Pedosphaera parvula Ellin514: one gene and its partner. The protein of the gene in region 2 binds, or shares a complex with, the protein of the main gene of each other region. Links are inferred from orthologs where the notes say so. Each region holds a gene or a part of one and is shown on either strand. Other genes may lie near its edges. The genes, in order: uvrA and mfd.

Region 1 (9,457 bases), on a different replicon or contig from region 2:
TTATTACGGAATCAGCTGGTGTGGATGTGTTCATTCGGACTACTGAAATTTAACCGTCGATTATCGTGATGTCAAACGCCGTGCTCCGCTTTTTGACGAGCCAGTTTCTCGCCGGTTTTGGTGATTCTTTCCTGCAGCGTGGGCTTCAAGGGAGGTAATTTTTCACAGAGCGTGCTGTACAGTTTAAGGGCATGCTCCCATAATCCAAGTTCTTCAGCCAGTTTTCCCGCCTCCAAACCGTTTTGCGAGATGCAATAGAGATCGGCTTCCTCTCCCGCGCGAAGATTCGCGGTGAAAACCACTTCTTCACAGAGGTTCATCGCCTGTTTTAACAACGGGCCCTGCTCGGCTGCGGTCTTGTTCGTATGAGCCAACCCTTCCAGCGTTTTTGCCAAACCAAGCTGGGCGAGGCCTCGTGTATGGACGTCTGCCACCGGGGAATCGATTGCCTGCTTATAATAGGTGGCGGCACGATCGTATTGCGAAGCGTCCTGAACCGCCATTTGCAGATAGCAGTTGCCCACCTCTCCCGCAGCCATGGGAGCGACACTGTTGGTGGAATAATTCTTCTGAATATCAAGGAAGATCCCGATGGCTGTGTTGTAATGGGCGACGCTATTGGTGGTGTCCAGAGGTGCGAGTCCCATCATCGCGGAGCCGTAGGCAAAAAGCGCTTCCAGGCGCAAGGGAGCCGGGCATTGCGGCAGGATGGTCAGATTGGTGAAGTAAGTAGTGGCATCGTAATAATTCTCACGAGCCATCGCCGCACGACCAGCCATCATCTGGGCCTGTAATCCCTCATTGGTGGCGGCAGGCCAATTTTGGTAGACTTCCTTATAGCTGCGCTCGGCCCTCGGAAAATCCTCCTGCCGCCAAAAGTAATCGCCAATCCAATATTTGGCCTTGGCAGCGAGTTGATTGGTGGAAAATTTGACCACGAAATTGGTTAAAATCGAATAAGCGTTCGTTTCATAGCCGGCCCGGAAGTTTGCCATGGCCCGTGAGAACTCAACTCTTGGCAGCACGGCCGAATTCGTGGAGTCGACAATTAAGCGATCGTAATTCGTAATTGCCGCCTGCCAGTTCCCTTCCTTCTCATACGTATGCGCGATCGCAAGTCTAACCTCTGACGAAAGCGGCGAGGTCGGACTCTTCTCTATAAACATCTGTAAGAGATCACGCGCGCCGGCTGGGTTAGCATATTCCGTCATCCCCTGCCCAACGAGCAGTGCAGAACTGTCTGATAAAAGAGTGTTCGGATAGAGATCCAGAATCTTTGCCATGGCTTGCGATGCCTGAGTGATGTTCGTTTCGGCCAACGCAGCCCGGGTGATCTGATAAAGTGAACGCTCAAAGAGATTACTGCGCACGAGTGGAAAGTTTTTATATTCCTCAACCACCGGTATGTAATTGGTGAGTGCACCGTGGAAATCTCTTTCCGTGAATTGGATGTCCGCCAGTTTAAAACGTGCCACAGCCTGGGACTCCGATTGGGGCAATCTCTGCAGAGCGTTACTGAAGGCAGTCCGGCTCTCGGCAGGTTTATTTTCCAGCCACAAACACCATCCCAGATTGAGCTGAGCAGCGCCCACAAAATCACTGTTCGTAAAACTATTAATAAGTTTCTGAAAATTTGCCTTGGCCAGTGAAAGCAGATTTGTGCCTGGCAACGTCACTGCCGCGGTGGCGGGCGTGAGTCCGGTGGTTGTAGCCTGCCTCAATTGCAGTTCACCCAATGTCAACAACGCCACATCCGCTGTTCTGTCCTCAGGAAATTTACTTAAGAATGAATCTAATTTCTGGGTTGCGATGTCGAGTTTGTTTTGCTTTAGGTTCAGATCAACGATTTTGTAAATCGCCTGTCGTCGGAGAGCCTTGGGAGTCTCTGCAGAAAGTTTTTTCTCAAAATTCTCATAGACCTCCACGGCGTCAGCCAGACGTCCCAACTTTTCCAACACATTTGCCTGAAACGCCACGCTTTCACCAATGAATTCCAGGTTGCCGGTCTCGACAGCCAGGGTGTTCAAATTTGTACCGGCCTGTAATGCTTCGTCCGTTTTCCCGGCTTCAAACAAGCTACGACAAAACAACAACTGACTTCGCCACTTAAACTCCGGGGTCAGTTTTTGCTGGGAAATAATTCGCAGGTCTTCCGATACGGCCTGGTAATCTTTCTGGATCAGATCGGCTTCGGCGAGCAGAAGCACCCCTTTAATGGCAAATTCATTCGTCGGGTTGGATTTGAGCAATTGCTGGAAGGCTCCGTCAGGTTGTCGTAGTTCCTTGATTGCTTCGGGCCACGCTCCCATTTTTCCCAAGGTCTGACTTTGGCTGAAAATTGCCTCCGCTCTTTTTGCCGAATTGGTATACACGGTGACGATTCGAGAAAAGGAGTCAGCCGCATTTTTATAGTTGGCACTGCGGTAGGAGGCCACAGCTGTCCAATAGAGATATTGGTCAGCCAGTTTTCCTGCATGTGGCATCTCCGTGGAGAGCAACTCAACGACGCCCGAATCGCGCCCCAACGCATAACGTGATTCGCCCTGTAGCAGAACCGCATCAGCAAAAAATTCTGATGTCGGATATTTCTTTGCAAAGTCCGCAAGTTTTTCCTCAGCCTTTTCCCAGTTGTGGGACTTGAAAAAGTCCGCCGCCACTTCAAAGGCGTGGCTTTCTGGTGTCGCGGCAGCACTACAATTGACCGTGGCAAAAAGGAATTGAATCAGGGCCAGAAAACCCCAGCAGCCAGCGATTCTTTTAAAATTCCACTTCATTCAGATGTTCTTTATCCAACAGTTTCATTCAAGATGCGACTCAAATATTGGCCGGTATAACTGCCCGGGCACTCAGCCACTTCCTCAGGCGTTCCTTGAGCCACGATCCTGCCTCCGCCCGATCCACCTTCCGGTCCAAGATCGACGATCCAATCAGCAGTTTTAATCACATCGAGATTATGTTCAATAATCAGAAGTGTGTTTCCCGAGGCCCGGAGCTTGAAAAGGACTTCGAGCAATTTTGCGACATCGTGGAAATGCAGGCCAGTGGTGGGTTCGTCAAGGATGTAAAGCGTTCGTCCGGTCGCCTTGCGACTGAGCTCGGACGCTAGCTTGATTCTTTGCGCTTCACCGCCGCTCAACGTCGTGGCCGACTGGCCTAAACCGATGTAGCCCAATCCCACATCCGCCAGTGTCAGGCATGGTTCGTAAATCTGCGGAACTGCTCTGAAAAATGTCACCGCCTCGTCCACGGTCATGTTCAGAACGTCGGCAATATTCATCCCCTTATAGCTAATCTCCAGGGTCTCGCGGTTATATCGCCGGCCATTGCACGCTTCGCAGGTCACATACACCGGTGGCAGGAAATGCATTTCGATTTTGATGAGTCCATCGCCCTGGCATTTTTCGCACCGACCGCCTTTTACATTGAAACTAAACCGGCCCGCTTCGTAGCCGCGAATCTTGGCTGACGGCAGCTTGGCAAAGAGATCACGAATGTGATTAAACATCCCGGTATAAGTCGCTGGGTTGCTTCGCGGTGTCCGTCCAATGGGAGTCTGATCAATAACAATGACCTTATCCAGATTCTCGAATCCCTTCAGTTCACGATGTGCCCCTGGCCGTTCCTTTGAACCATGAAACTTCCGAAAGAGAGCCCGCCGCAAAATGTCGTCCACAGCGGTACTTTTCCCCGAACCGCTCACTCCCGTTACACAGGTGAGTGTTCCCAGGGGAATTCGCAGATCAACGTTTTTGAGATTGTTTTCGGTGGCGCCCAACACTTCCAGCCAGCCACGGTCCTGAGTCGGTTTTATCCGCTTTTTGGGAACGGCAATCGAGAGCTCGCGAGTTAAATATTGGGCGGTAAGAGAGCGCGATGAGGCTAATATTTCAGGCAACGTTCCAGCCGCAACAATTTCTCCGCCGCGCACTCCGGCGCCCGGCCCCAAATCGAGAATGTAATCGGCGCGACGAATGGTGTCTTCATCATGTTCCACGACTAGGACAGAATTACCCAGATTTCTCAGCCCTTCGAGGGTCTTCAACAACCGTTCGTTGTCACGTTGATGCAGACCGATGCTAGGCTCATCCAGGATATAAAGCACCCCGACCAGTCCCGCACCAATCTGGGTGGCCAGGCGGATGCGTTGCGCTTCGCCACCGCTCAAGGTGCCACTCTCACGGTTTAGAGTTAAATAGCCGAGGCCAACATTCTTAAGGAAACCCAACCGGGAACGCACCTCCCGAATAATTTCAGCGGCAATCTTCTGTTGAAATTCGGAGAGTTTGAGCTTGGTAAAAAAATCATCCGCAGCCTCGATTGAGAGGGAGCAGACATCCATGATGGAAAGCCCGGGAATGTTTGGTTCCTTGGAACTCCTGGTTCCAAATTTCTCCTTCAGCTCCGCATTGCCAATGGTAACGGCAAGAATTTCCGGTTTGAGCCGCCGCCCTCCACAGGCATCGCAAAATTGAGGGCTCATGAAACTCTTCAACCGGTTCCTCGTGAACTCACTTTCGCTCTCCTGATAGAGTCTTTCGAGATTCGGAACAACTCCCTCGAACGCGCGGCTCACCTTGCTCATCTTGCCGGCACGCCAAAAGTTGAACTCAATCTCGGTGGAGCCCGAACCCCACAGCAGAATTTTTTTAAAATCTTCCGGCAAGGTTTTATACGGAGCCTCGAGATTCTGTTGGTACTGGGCGGTCACACCGCGCAGCATGCTCTTGTAATAGACAACCATCCGCTTGCCACCTCTGCGCCATGGCAAAATCGCACCTTGTTCCAAAGATTTCTCAGGATCAGGGACAATGAGCCCTTCATCGAAAACCATCTTCTGTCCCAACCCATGACAGACCGGACACGCGCCTGCAGGTGAATTGAAGGAAAAATGCTTGGGAGTGAGCGGTTCAAAACTCATTCCAGTCGCAGGACTGTAATTGCGGTTGGAATGCAGGGTCTCAATCCAGCTGGTGGTCGATTCCGTTCCCGGCAACTGGTGCAAAGTCAACAACTGTCCTTCTCCCCACCTCAACGCCGTCTCCACCGAATCACTTAACCGCACGCGAATCTTCTCATCCATCACCAACCGATCAACGACCGCTTCGATCGTGTGCTTCTGCTTCGCATCCAGCTTTACTCTGACATTACTGGCCAACTCCACCATCTCGCCATCGATGCGTGCGCGAACAAATCCCTCGCGACCAAGGCGCTCCACGACATCGCGAAACTCTCCTTTTTGATCGCGCACAACCGGAGCCAAAATCATCACCCGCGTCTTGACAGGCAGCGCATGAATCTTGTCCACGATGTCGCTCGTTGTCTGAGCCACAATCGGCACCCCACTCTCTGGACAATGCGCCTGCCCCACATGCGCAAATAACAACCTCAGGTAATCGTATATCTCGGTGGTGGTGGCAATGATCGACCGTGGGCTGGTCCCGGAACTTCTCTGTTCAATCGCAATTGCCGGCGAAAGTCCCTCGATAAAATCCACCTCCGGCTTTTGCATTTGGTCGAGAAATTGCCGCGCATAGGCAGAAAGCGATTCCACATATTTCCGCTGTCCTTCGGCATAGATGGTGTCAAAGGCAAGCGACGACTTCCCCGAACCGCTCAAACCGGTGATGACCACCAGTTGGTCGCGGGGAATGCTCAAGGTGAGGTTCTTGAGGTTATGCTCACGAGCCCCGCCAATCTTTATGAAACCTTTTGCCATGTGTCGCGAATTTGTCGATCAATACAATCGCTTAACTTAGACGAACTTTCCCAGGAAGCAAAGGGCAGATATGACAAATTCCGCGTTTTCCAAAGGTCTTGATTTGCGTCCCGGAAATTCATCCTCCCCCTCCCCGTTTTGGCCATTTTTTCACAATTCCTCCATTAAAAAAGCACCCAAAATTCAGCATCAAAAAAAAATTGGCGTCATCCAGCGCCATCCACCGTCTATTACCGCCATCCACCGTCCGAATCTCCCATTTTGAAGTTGAAACTGGCCATTCGAAATTTCCTGAACCTTCCGATACCTTCCGTTGGCTTCCGATACCTACCAATGCTTTCCGATTCTCGATTGGTCTGAATACCGCCCTCATGCCTCTGGCCATTACCTTCGTCCATCCCCCTCTGTTCACTCTTGCTCCCATAAAAAAAATTTCTACCGTTATTTGGCGTTATAAGGCGTTATTTACCGTTATATACCGTTAGACCTTTCCCATTCGAAACACGAATTCTAACACCCAAAATCCAGGTCCATACGCCTGCAAGAATTTTTAACACGAGATAACCCGAGTTAGCGCGAGTTAGCCCGAGATAAGCAGACTTAACCCGAGCTGACAGACCACTGCCCGCCCCATCCATCTGGGAGTTCCCATTCCTCCTGCCCGTCGACACACGTTCATATGCAGACTCCTGTTTCATCAAACACCATTCTCTCCCCCACCCGACTCAAGGTCAAAGCCAATGATGTACCCGGTACGGACATTTTGTATCTATCACGGACATTTTTGCCCGTCAGCCTGCGCGCCTCATCATTTCGAACAACCCGCGATTGCAAGTTGTCCGCCCTCCAGGGTGCCCTGCTCCCAGCCTTGAACCACCGCTGCATCTGCAAACCTGGATCACTCGAGCCCGAAACACACAAACGCACTTCACATAATCCAACCGCTCCAAATTGCTGCCGCTGCTGGCAAATGTTTCAGCGCGCAGGTGTTTGAACTGTATCAGCGCAGTGAGCAGGCGTTGGCGTGAAAAGACTTGCAAAACCTGGGAGCATGAAGAAACTCACGAAATCAGCATCTCCGGTTGTATTAGGGGACCAACATATGAAATCTCAGATTCACATACAACGCCAAGTCCATTTCTTGCCCATCATCCTGACAATTCTGGGGTGCATTTGTTTTTCGCTTTCGGCCCGGGCCAGCGGACCGGTGACGGCATGGGGGCGCGGTGCGATTTTCTGCAGTTATTGTGATTCCGGTCAGACCTACGTGCCGGGAGATTTGACGAACGCGGTGGCCATCGCCGGCGGATGGAATCACAGTCTTGCATTGCGTGCGGACGGCACGGTTTCCGCCTGGGGCCTCTCTTCTCTCGGTGCCACAAGTGTGCCGACGGGATTGAGCAATGTCGTCGCCGTCGCGGCGGGTGATAATGACAGTCTGGCCTTGTTGAACAACAGCACGGTCGTGGCCTGGGGTTACAACGGCTATGGCCAGGCCAACGTGCCCGCAGGATTGACCAATGTGGTGGCCATTGCCTCAGGCAATTATTTTAATCTGGCGCTCCGGAACGACGGCTCGGTAGCCGCGTGGGGAGATAACGCCAACAGCCAGGTTTCAGAGGCAGGTTCGGCCACCGGCATCAAGGCCATCGCTGCAAACTCTGCCAACACTGGCTACGCGTTGGGACTGAAAACCGACGGCACGGTGGTCGAATGGGGTCTTTACCAACCGGCAATGCCGCCTGGTTTGACCAACGTCATCAGCATCGCGGTGGGCGGAGCGCATTATCTGGCTTTGCGGGGCGATGGCACGGTCCTGGCCTGGGGTGACAACAGTTCCGGGCAAACCAATGTTCCTACTGGCTTAAGTAATGTGGTGGCAGTCGCCGCGGGTGGGGCTTACAGCGTTGCATTGAAATCGGATGGCACGGTCTTGGCCTGGGGCACAAGCACCTATGGCCTCAATATCGCACCGTTGGGTTTGACCAACGTGACCGCCATTTCCGGTGGCGGCGAACATGTTCTGGTGATCCACGACGGCGCGCCCAGCCTCCTGCAATGGCCGACGAATCAATCCGTTTACACCGGCATGGCACCAGGTTTTTCCGCGACGACTGCGCCTACCGTTTCTGGTTCCACGTTTCAATGGCAGTTCAGTGGAACGAACCTCCCAGGGGCGACCAGCACAGCGTTAAATTTTACGAATGCCCAGCTGACTGACAGCGGCCCGTACGAATTGGCATTAACCAATACATACGGATCCTATCACGTGCCATTTGTGTTGACGGTCAGCACTTCAGCGCCGGTGGTGATTCAACAACCCGTCAACCAGCTCGTGCCCGCCACCTCCAACACCGTATTTTCCGTCAGCGCCATTGGTTCGCTGCCTCTGAGCTACCAATGGCTCTGCAACGGCACGAATCTCCCTGCCCAGACAAATACCAGCTTGATCTGGCCAGCGGCGCAGCTTGGTGATTCAGGACTTGCTTTCGCCGTGGTCGTCAGCAACGCGTTTGGCACGACGCTGAGTTCCAATGCTTATTTGACCGTGTTGCCTTCGCTCGTCACGGTTCAGCCGGGCAACCTCACTACGAATGGCGGATCGCAAGTGACATTCACCTCGGCGCTGGTGGGACAGGGACCGTTCACATATCAGTGGTTGTTCAACGGAACAAACTTGACTGGAGCCACGAACAGCCAGCTCACGCTGACCAACGCGTTGGTGATCCAGTCGGGCAACTACAGCCTCATTGCCAGCAACTCATTTGGATTGTCCACATCTACGAATGCCTCGCTGGCTGTAGTTCCTTGGATTTCGTGCTCAATCTCCCCCACGACCATCAATGCGGGGGCTGGAACACTTGTTTCAGTTGCCTTCAACGTGGGAGGCCTTTCACCCGTTGCCTACCAGTGGACTCACGATGGCAATCCATGGGCTGGACCTGTCCAGGGCGGGTCGATGCAAATCATCGATCCGTCAATGAGTTGGGCCGGGGTCTACAACGTCACCGCGAGCGATGCCACCACCACCCTGACAAGTTCGAACGTCACCTTGACGATCAATCCATTGACCATCACCAGCCAGCCAACAAGCCAGGCAGCGTGGATCGGTGGTCCAGCCAGATTGAATGTTGCCGCGATCGGAGTGAACCCCATTGGATACCAATGGCAGTTCAATGGCGCTGACATCCCCGGCGCAACCAACTATTTTCTGGTTCTCACAAATGTGCAACCGGCTCAATTCGGTTCCTACAATGTCGTTCTTACCAATGCTTACACCAACCTCATCAGCCAGGTGGTCACGCTCACACCTTCAGAAGTTGCAGTCTGGGGTGGAGTATCTGGCGAAACCAATCTCTCCCTCGGTTTGACCAATATCATCGCCATATCAAGCGGTGGGAGCGGCCCGTCTGATTGTTTGGCCTTGAATTCAAGCGGCAAGGCGGTGAGCTGGCCGGGTTCTTCCACATTATTTACGTACACCAATCTTATGGCTATCGCCGGGGCTGGACCTGCTACCCTCGGATTGAGAACAAACGGCACCGTGGTCTATTCGTATCAGAGTTCCGTTCCGGGACTGACAAATGTCGCGGCGATTACCCCGAATTATGACGGTTATCTCGCGTTAATGACCAATGGGACGGTTGTCGGAAATGCCAGCAAGCCCGGGCTGACAAATATCGTGGCGATCGCCAGAGGCAATGGACACAATTTGGCGCTGAAATTCGATGGCACCGTCGT
Region 2 (10,163 bases):
GGTGAAGGTCATTACCAGGACGCAAGTGCTGTACTGATTGAGCTGCTCCGTGATTCGAATGCGCGCGTGCAATTCTTCTCAGCGATGAATTTGGGCAAACTCGGCAACAAAGCTGCGATTGCCCCCATCCTCGCGATGCTCAAGGCGAACGATAACAAGGATGTGTTTGTTCGTCATGCGGGCGTGATGGGATTGGTTGGATTGGCGGATAAGAATACGTTGATCGCCGCTGGGAAGGACAATTCAAAAGCAGTTCGCATGGGGGCGCTGTTGGCAATGCGCCGTTTGGAAATGCCGGAAATCGCGATGTTCCTGCATGATTCAGATGAGCTGGTGGTGCTGGAAGCGGCACGTGCCATTAACGACGTACCGATCAAGGATGCATGGCCGCAACTGGCTGGCTTGATCAAGCATCCGACGCACAACGAGCCACTCGATTGGCGAGTGGTGAATGCGAACTTCCGTCTTGGCGCTGACAAGAATGCAATTGCTCTGGCTCATTATGCAGCAGAAACCACCGCGACAGAAAAAGTTCGTGGCGAAGCGTTGCATGCTCTGGAAACCTGGGCCAAGCCAATGCCTCGCGAACGCCTGACTGGTTTGTGGCGTCCATTGCCTGCACGCGATGGCAAACCGGCCACCGAGGCATTGAAGCCGGTTGTTGCAAAAATATTAAGTGATTCACCGGATGCAATAAAAATTGCCGCAGTTCAGGCAGCGGAGAAACTTGGGATCGATGAGGCTGCCCCAGGAATATTTAATCTGGTGGCCAATGAAAAGAGCGAAGCGAATGTGCGTATCGAGGCTTTGAAAGCATTAGGCGAAATGCATGCCGCCAACCTGCCAGATGCCGTGAAGATCGCGGTGGCTGATAAGAATGAAAACGTGCGCAAGGAGGGCAATCGTTTGCAGGCGCAGATCAAGCCTGGTGATGCCACCGGTGCGCTGGCCAAAGTGCTGGAAAACGGGAGTATTACTGAAAAGCAAGGAGCATTTGCCACACTCAGTACGGTGGAAGGTGAAGCGACTGACAAGTTGCTTGCCGAATGGCTCGACAAGCTCATCGCTGGCAATGTTCAGAAGGAGATTCAGTTCGATCTCGTTGAGGCGGCCGGAAAGCGTGATTCTTCGGTGGTCAAAGAAAAGCTGGAAAAATATACCAGCTCACAGCCCAAGGATGAATTCGTCGGTTTCCGTGAAACGCTTTACGGCGGTAACGCTGAAGAGGGCAAAAAGGTTTTTCTTGAGAGACCCGAAGCTTCCTGCGTGCGCTGTCACAAAATTAACGGCGAAGGTGGTGAAGTTGGTCCGGAACTTGCCGGCATCATTACCCGAAAAGACCGTCAGTATATTCTTGAATCGATCCTCTATCCGAACAAGCAGATCGCTCCTGGTTTTGAAAGTATCGTAGTAAAAACCAAGGCCGGACAGAGCATTGCGGGCATTTTGAAAAGTGAAGATGCCCAGGAACTCGTAATCATTACACCGGATGACGGCCCAACCAAGGTGAAGACCAGCGAAATCACCTCGCGTGAGAAGGGTCAGTCTGCCATGCCAGAAGGCATGGGCAATATTCTCGCCAAACAGGATATTCGCAACCTGATCGAGTTTCTTGCTTCGACCAAGCAGGCGGTGGCAGCGAATGCAACCGCAAGCCCGGCGAAGTGATCTTTCGAGAAATGATCAGAAAACGGGTGGTGCCGACGCAGGCACTACCCGGTAATAGCGGTTGGTGAAACTGGATGCGTCCGTGTCGATGAAGTGGATTCCATCCTTCACGACGGTGTTGGTGCAAATTGAGGTCCAGTCAACCATGTTCATCGAAATCTGCACGCAGAAGTTAAGTCCGTTGGTGGCTGGGAGTCCCACGTAGAAGGAGCCGCCCGGCAGGATGTAGGGGACAGGCCAGGGAAATTTACTCTCCTCCAAGATGAGCGCTTCCGCCATGCCTGGCGAACCTACAAAGTAGGGAACGGGAGGTTGAGAATCGATAGGATCTAGCTGGTGCAACGAGAGGATCACAGTTTCAAAACGATTGGAACTGAGATCTAAATCTTCCAATGGGTTGATGGTAATCAGCGCGAACCGCTTTCCTGCTGGAATGGTAACATTTCCGGGCAGCGTGACATAATCGACCCCATTGGAGGCCGTGCCGCCAATGTCATAGTACACCGTCAAGTCTGTGTTGGTGTCTCCGATTCGTCGGACAAGGAAGGTGGCGGTATTGGTCCCACTATAGTAGTTGGTAAAAGTCGCGACAGGAGAAATAAAGAAATGATTCGTCCCTGGGTTTTCAACTGCGATGGGATCAGTCGCCACGATGGAAACAACGGGAGGCGGGTTTGTGATTGGCCCCGTCTTGACCGTGATGTTGACAGGAGAGGAAGTGCCCGTAGCGCCCAGGTTATCCGTCGCCACTGCAGTCAAAATATATTGGCCGGCAGAAACATTCGGCCAGGAAAGGTGAAACGGGTTTGCAACACTGCCAGCCAATGGGTTGTTCGTGGCAATGCCGAGGCTATTGGCACCTTCAAAAAACTCAACCGTGGTTACCGATCCATCGGAGTCGAACGCACTTGCGAAAAGGGTTATGTTCGCAGGAGCAGGATAGGTTGCGCCACCCATCGGGCTTGTAATGGTGACTACGGGAGGCTTGTTGCTACTGCTTATGTCGTTGTCATGAATGACCACAGCCGCGGAACTGGGATTTCCTATCAGATAGTATAAATCCGGCGACATGTAGGGAGGATTAGCCAGGTGCAAAACGACGGTTTCATCGCCTTCCAGCAATTGGTCATCGATGGGGGTGATGACAATCTGGGCGGAATTGGCGCCGGGAGGAATGACAACGCTGTTTGGAATTGCCACGTAATCAACGCCGTTGGACGCCGTGCCGCCAACGACATAGAACACGCGCAATTCGTTGGTAGTGGTGCGACTGCGATAAACTGTAAATACGCCAGGATCGCCCGCCTCGGAAGCCGATGGATCGGTGGCCTCGATGGTAACCCCGGGAGCGTTCGTGCCAATGGGGCCGGTAATCTGGCCAAAGCTTGTGCCAGCAAGGGGAATAAGAAGTGAGATTGTGCTTAAACAACTAAACAGACGTCGAACGAAACCACAGCTTTTCATAACTATTTCCTTTATTGTTAATCCGACCGCGCTTCTGCTCGTGGTTCTGCGGCAATGATGTATGAATGACTTAAGAACCACTAGTACTCTTCGGCAGAATTTTGTCAATACCTGAAAAACAGATATTTATCAGCCCGATTTACTCCAAAGACTTCTTATTTTCACCAACCCCGGACGTCTTCCCATCTAAAAACCAAACCGTTGACCATTTGATGAGTTCCGCCGCAACCATTACAACTGGAGCCTCCGATTATAAATTGCACTTTGATTTTCAGCCTATAAATTCACTGCCCTATGGAATGGCTCTCGTTTTTAAAAGATCCTCAAGTATGGATTAGTTTGGTGACTTTGACCCTGCTCGAAATTGTTCTGGGCATCGACAATATCGTTTTCCTTTCCATTTTGGCCGGCAAACTACCCAAGAATCAGCAGCACAAAGCTAGGCAACTTGGGCTCAGTCTGGCCTTGATTACACGCATCATGCTGCTGTGCGGCCTGGCCTGGATGGTCAAGTTGACAACACCACTTTTTACTGTCCTGGGACATGGAGTCTCGGGGCGGGATTTAATCCTGATTGCCGGCGGATTATTCCTACTCGGCAAAAGCACTCATGAAATCCACGATAAACTTGAAGGTGAGGATGGCGAAGTGACCAACCGCATTGCGCCCAAGTTCGCCGCAGTGATTGTACAAATCATGCTGCTCGACATTGTGTTCTCCCTGGACTCAGTGATAACTGCGGTAGGGATGGTAAAGCAGTTGCCCGTGATGATTGCTGCCGTGATCGTCGCGATGATCTTCATGCTCTTTTTCTCCAAATACATCAGCGACTTCATCGACAAGCATCCAACGCTGAAGATGCTGGCCCTCAGCTTTTTGATCCTGATTGGATGCGCCTTGGTGGCCGAAGGGTTCCATAAGGAAATTCCCAAAGGATACATCTACTTTGCCATGGCCTTTTCTGTTGGCGTGGAAATGCTGAACCTGAAGCTGCGATCCAAAAAAGGACATAAGGTCGAATTGAACCAACCTTATCGCTGAGCGGCGGGGAATTAAAGAGCGAGCAGGAGTTTTTTAATTTCCTTGAGCCTGCCCTTGGCATCGCCTTTGGTGAGGCGCGGGAATTTGCCGCCGAGCATGATGTAGTCGTTGTTGCGGGTGAGCATCAATTTGTCGTCCTTGACTTCAATAATCGTGATGTTCTTTTCGCCAGCCAATATCTTGAGCTCGCCCACCTGCAACAACAGTTCCATGGCCGGAGGCAAGGTGCCAAAGCGATCACGCAATTCTTTTGCCAGGTTCTCAAGAGCGGCTTTATCGGTGGCCTGGGCGAGCTTTCGATAAATGTCGATGCGTTGTTTCGCTTCGGAAACATAGCTCAGTGGAATAAATGCCGAGCCTTTCTCAACCTGCATAGGCTGCTCTGTTTTCTGTTCGGCAACCTCATCATATTCCACATAGGTCAACACTTCTCGAGGAATGATAATTTCAGGCTCTGCCTTGCGTCGCTTTGGAGCTTCTGCTTTCGCTCCACGTTCTGGTGCCGCACTTTCCTCGCCCGGGTTCAATGCCAAAAAGTCAAACCGCACCTGCACCTCGACGCGTGGCTTTACTTTTTCACCCTTCAAGGCAGCCACGCTTTGCTTCAATAATTGACAATAGAGATCGAAACCCACCGCGGTGATCTGGCCGCTCTGTTCTGGACCGAGCATGTTCCCTGCCCCACGGATTTCGAGGTCGCGCATGGCAATTTTAAAGCCGCTGCCCAGGGTGGAGTATTGTTTCAATGCGCTGATGCGCTTGCGCGCGTCGGCGAGTAAACCGGCGTGCCGCGGTAGGAGAAGATAAGCGTAAGCCTGATGTTTGTAGCGTCCCACACGGCCGCGCAATTGATAAAGATCGCTAAGACCGAAGCGGTCGGCACGATCGATGATCATCGTGTTTGCGTTGGGGATGTCCAGGCCGCTTTCAATAATCGTCGTCGATAGCAGCACGTCAGCTTCACCATTTATGAAAGCCGTCATCACCTCTTCAAGATCATCAGGCTTCATCTGGCCGTGCCCGACCACAATCCGGGCGTGGGGTACCAGAGTGCGAAGTTTCTGTGCCATGGCATCGATGGTGCCGACCCGGTTGTGTAGGAAGTACACCTGGCCTCCCCGATTCAATTCACGCTGGATAGCCTCGCGGATCAGCCGTTCATCATATTGGGCAACGATGGTTTCCACCGGCAAACGATCCTGTGGAGGAGTTTCAATGGTACTCATGTCGCGAGCGCCGGTGAGAGCGAGATAGAGCGTGCGGGGAATCGGCGTGGCACTGAGAGTTAATACATCGACCAACTTGCGAATCTGCTTAAACTTTTCCTTGTGTAGCACTCCAAACCGTTGCTCCTCGTCAATAATAACGAGTCCTAAATCCTTAAAATTAATATCCGACTGGATTAAACGGTGCGTGCCAATGACAATGTCCACCGCCCCGGCAGGTAATTCGCTGATCACTCGCTTTCGATTCTTGGGACTGCGAAAACGTGACAATAATTCCACGCGCATCGGGTAATCTGCGACCCGTTCCTTGAAAGTATTATAATGCTGTTGCGCGAGCACCGTGGTGGGCACCAGTATCGCGACCTGTTTGCCTTCCATCACCGCCTTGAAAGCGGCGCGAATGGCAACCTCGGTTTTCCCGAAACCAACGTCGCCGCAAATCAAGCGATCCATGGGCTTCGGACGTTCCATGTCACCCTTGGTCTCGTTGATGGCACGCATTTGATCACGTGTCTCCTCGTAAAGGAAGGCGCTTTCGAATTCGCGCTGCCAGGGAGTGTCGGCTTTGAATGAATAACCGGGCTGCGATTCGCGAGCAGCTTGGATCGCCAAAAGTTCACTGGCGACATCACGCACCGCACGTTCAGCTTGTGCCTTTGCCTTAGCCCAGCGCGTGCCACCGATGGTGTTCAGTTGGGGACGTGCCTTGCCCGCACCGACATATTTGCTGACGAGATGCGCCTCAGTTACCGGAACGTAAAGCTTGGGCGCCGGCTGTTGCGGGTCGCTGGCGGCATATTCGATGACCAGGCATTCCTGACCTGAGTCAGCTGGCGTTGCATTGGGATCGACTCCCTTTCGCCCCAACGTCACAGGCAACACCTTCAAACCCTGGTAGCGGCCGATGCCATGTTGCAAATGGACAACGTAATCCCCTTCCTCCAACTCGGTGAAATCAATATCCAATGCGGAACGCGTGGCTTGAGCATGCGGGGACTTGAGACGGCGCGGACGCTGCACTTTGTAGCGGCCAAAAATTTCGGCATCAGTAACCACCACCACCTTGGCTTCTTCGTTAAGGAAACCTCGACCAAGTGCACCCAGATGCATTTTGAGACCGAAGTCTTCCCCGAATCCATAATCCTTCCAAACTTCCTGGAAACGTTGGCGCTCACCATCGTTATTGCAGAACAGATGAACATCATATCCTTGTCGCGACCAGCGATGCAATTGGGCAAAGAATTCCCGGCGTTGCGCTTCGGCAATCTGCGGCTCAGGAGCACGCGCGCCGAGCGGGCGAAATGCTTCCAAACTGGAAAATGGGAGTGAGTTCTCTGTGCTTTCGCCGAACGGCCTTTCATCTTCGGCGACGGCTTCCGATTCGGAGAGAACGTCCATCCCTTCAGACTCTCCGTCCATTACAATTTCCGAGAGCTGCAAAGATTTCATTCCCTTCTCGCTCAAGAGCTCCTGGAAGTCACTCCAGGGGATGTGGAAAGGATCCTCATTTGGTACCTGCGTGGAATATTGCTCCGTGTGTTCTTCGATTCTTTCCGGTTCACTCAGAATAAAGAGTGTTCCGGTGGGCAGATAATCCAGCAAGGTGGCGAGAGATGCCTGTTGGTCTCGCGCCGCAAGTTGTTTGAGAATGCCAAACTCCCCACCAGGCGGCAGTGTGACCGTGGCGATCTGTTCACGCGATATCTGGGTGATGGGGTCGAAATATCGAAGCGACTCCAATTCATCGCCAAAAAATTCCAACCGCACCGGCCAGGGACTGGTCATCGGATAGACATCCAAAATGCCGCCACGCAAAGCGATTTCACCCTTTTGCGTGACCTGCGCCTCAGGTTCGTAACCCTGTTCTTCGAGCCACTCAATAAGGTCCAGAGGTTCGACTCGATCTCCGCGATTTAGCATCCGCGTCCGCTCCTTAAGCACGCTGGCGGGAAAGGTTTTTTGCAGCAGCGCGGTAACATTCGCAATAATATGTGGTGCGGCTCCACGCTTACCGGGAGACTGCCTGGCGAGTGCCACGAGGGTTTCCAGCCGTTCACTGATGACATCAGCGTGCGGTAGTTTGGACTCATGCGGCATGACTTCCCAGGCAGGATAAAACAAAGGGCGATCGCTAATGGTTGAAGGTTGAGAAGCCGGAGCCTTGCCCTTTGACTTTTGCTGTGAGCCTTCGAAGTTTAGCCAGGTTTCGACATCCTGTTGAAAGCTTTCCTGAGTCTTAAGACTGTCTGAGACAAGAACGATCGGCAGCTCAGGAAGCAGTTGTCGTAACAAGGCAGCAAGAAAAGGTTGAGCCGAGGCACTGATGCCATTAAGAGACAACACTCCCCCATTCTCCAGGCGCCGCAGCAATGACTGCACAGCGGGAGTTTCTGAAATCTTAGCGAACAATTTGCTTGTCGCCATTGCTACTGATGGTTCTTGCGCCAAGCCAAGGAAAGGTTGCAGCCCTCAGCCATATCGTCAAGAGGACGGAGGTCATGCCAAAAGCCAACTCACGCCGGTCCAAGTGTCTATTCCCACTCGATCGTCGCCGGCGGCTTGCTGGAAATATCGAAGCAAACGCGGTTAACACCTTTGACTTCGTTGATGATGCGACTCGAGAGTTTTTCGAGCAGGTCGTAAGGAAGCTTGACCCAATCTGCAGTCATGCCGTCCTGTGATTCCACGGCGCGCAAAGCGATGGTGTAATCGTAGGTGCGTTCATCGCCCATGACTCCAACGCTCTTCACTGGAAGCAGCACGGCAAAACTTTGCCAAATCTTGTAATACCATCCGCTGGTCTTCATCTCCTCAACGACGATGGTATCGGCTTCACGGAGAATCTCGCAACGGCGCGGAGTGACTTCGCCGAGGATGCGAACTGCAAGGCCGGGACCAGGGAACGGTTGGCGCAAAACAATTTCGCGAGGCAAACCAAGTTCCAAACCGAGTTCGCGCACCTCGTCCTTGAACAAGGACTTGAGCGGTTCGACGAGTTGGAAGCGCATCTTTTTCGGCAAACCACCGACATTGTGATGGCTCTTGATCATCGCGGCAGGATTGCCAGCGATGGGCACGGATTCAATGATATCGGGATAAAGTGTGCCTTGAGCTAGAAACTTTGCTTTCCCGGCGCGCTTGGTGGCGGCTTCAAATACTTCAATGAAGGTTTTGCCAATGATCTTCCGCTTACGCTCAGGATCAGTGACACCCTTCAAACGCTTCAAGAACAGGTTGGAGGCATCCTCGTATTGCAGCTTTATTTTGAAATGGCGGCCAAAGACCTCCTGAACCGTTTTGGCTTCGCGCCCTCGCAGCAGGCCGTTATTAACAAAAATGCAGGTAAGCTGGTTGCCGATGGCTTTGTGCAGCAACGCCGCTGCCACACTGGAATCAACACCACCACTCAAGCCGAGAATCACCTTCTCATTACCGACCTGGTTGCGGATGGCTTCGACAGCCTGATCGATGTAGCTGTGCATCGTCCAAAGCTTGCCACAGCCACAAATGTTATGAACGAAATTACTGATGATCTCCCGCCCTTGCGGGGTGTGCGCCACCTCGGGATGAAATTGCAGCCCATACATTTTTTTGGCGTGGTTCTCAATCGCGGCATAATCAGAATTCTCCGTGATTGCAACGGATTTAAATCCCCTGGGCAGTTTGGTGAGCTTATCACCGTGCGAATTCCAAACCTGGAGCTTCTCCGGCAGATTCGCGAAGAGCGCACAGAAGCTGTCTTTAACCTGAAGCGTGCCCTTGCCGTATTCGCGCTTTTGCCCCTTCTCCACTTTCCCGCCAAGGTATTGTGCCACGAGTTGCAGACCGTAGCAGATGCCAAGGATGGGAATTCCCAAATCGAAGATTGCCTTGTCCGGCTGTGGCGCGCCTTTGGTATAAACACTGGCCGGTCCACCGGACAGAATGAGCCCCTTGGGTTGCATCGCGGCAATTTCCTCCGCGGGCGTGTCGTAGCGCAGGATGATGGAATAGACATTGCACTCGCGAATGCGGCGCGCGATGACCTGTGTATATTGAGAACCAAAATCCAGAATTACAATTTGCTCATTCATACCAAAAGAAAGCGAGAGTGTTTGCCTTCGAAATGAAGGTTTGGCGAGACAAAAGATTTGTCCAACAAAAATATTTAAACTTCGCCGCCCGTCCCGGCTGGAAGCAGGCGGCGTTCGCTTATTGCGCCACGGTGAACACGGATCCAACTGCCGGATCGTAGCTATACTTCATCCCGGCTGGCGGTTCAGGAAGGGCTGGAATGACCTTCTTTTCAACCAGTTCATCCAGAGTATTGGGATTGCGCCCTTCCTGGACTTTGAACATTTGGATCGCTTGATTCAATGAAGCGGTGTCCACAACCTTCAGCGCTTTGTTCTGCGCATTAGCCATCGCAGAGTCGCCTGAGGCTGCCGGTTGATTGGCTGTTGTGGAGCTCTTACTGCAGCCCGCCAATGCCAGTGAGGCAAAAAGAGAGAGATAAATAAGCGTTTTCATGCGGCGAGTGTATATTAACTAAGAAAAAAAGCCAACAACCTCCGCGCATCAATTCCCGATGCGCGATTTCCCTGCCCTAACCTTGCTTAAAAAGAGGCCGGGCAGTTACCCTTGCCCGGCTTGTGCTTTCACACGTTACCCAAAGTAACCTGGAGTGTCTTACTTCGCTGGAGCGTTCGTCGAAGGCGTCGCTGGAGCAGCGTTCGTCGAAGTACCGGTGGAAGTATCGGTCTTCTGTTCACAGCCAACGAGAAT

Evidence for each region.
Region 1: the proteins of mfd (region 2) and uvrA are in contact, whole or in part, in a crystal structure (PDB 4DFC), measured with the Escherichia coli proteins. The link is inferred for Pedosphaera parvula Ellin514 from one-to-one orthologs.

What each region holds. Positions count from the first base shown.
Region 1 is NZ_ABOX02000019.1:8,755-18,211, reverse strand. Bases 2,586-6,114 are described here. They hold uvrA (excinuclease ABC subunit UvrA), read right to left. Parts: upstream 5,717-6,114; coding sequence 2,786-5,716; downstream 2,586-2,785. Other genes in these bases: CFLAV_RS15595 (tetratricopeptide repeat protein), read right to left, coding at 2,586-2,774. In the rest of the region: CFLAV_RS15600 (HesB/IscA family protein), read right to left, coding at 1-34; more of CFLAV_RS15595, read right to left, coding at 72-2,585; CFLAV_RS32435 (hypothetical protein), read left to right, coding at 6,819-9,457. UniProt on the Escherichia coli protein: The UvrABC repair system catalyzes the recognition and processing of DNA lesions. UvrA is an ATPase and a DNA-binding protein. A damage recognition complex composed of 2 UvrA and 2 UvrB subunits scans DNA for abnormalities.
Region 2 is NZ_ABOX02000064.1:19,113-29,275, forward strand. What follows is about bases 3,985-8,219. They hold mfd (transcription-repair coupling factor), read right to left. Parts: upstream 7,824-8,219; coding sequence 4,185-7,823; downstream 3,985-4,184. Other genes in these bases: CFLAV_RS28665 (TerC family protein), read left to right, coding at 3,985-4,173; guaA (glutamine-hydrolyzing GMP synthase), read right to left, coding at 7,931-8,219. In the rest of the region: CFLAV_RS28655 (DUF7133 domain-containing protein), read left to right, coding at 1-1,668; CFLAV_RS28660 (Calx-beta domain-containing protein), read right to left, coding at 1,684-3,132; more of CFLAV_RS28665, read left to right, coding at 3,427-3,984; more of guaA, read right to left, coding at 8,220-9,472; CFLAV_RS28680 (hypothetical protein), read right to left, coding at 9,591-9,908; CFLAV_RS35845 (hypothetical protein), read right to left, coding at 10,068-10,163. UniProt on the Escherichia coli protein: Couples transcription and DNA repair by recognizing RNA polymerase (RNAP) stalled at DNA lesions. Mediates ATP-dependent release of RNAP and its truncated transcript from the DNA, and recruitment of nucleotide excision repair machinery to the damaged site.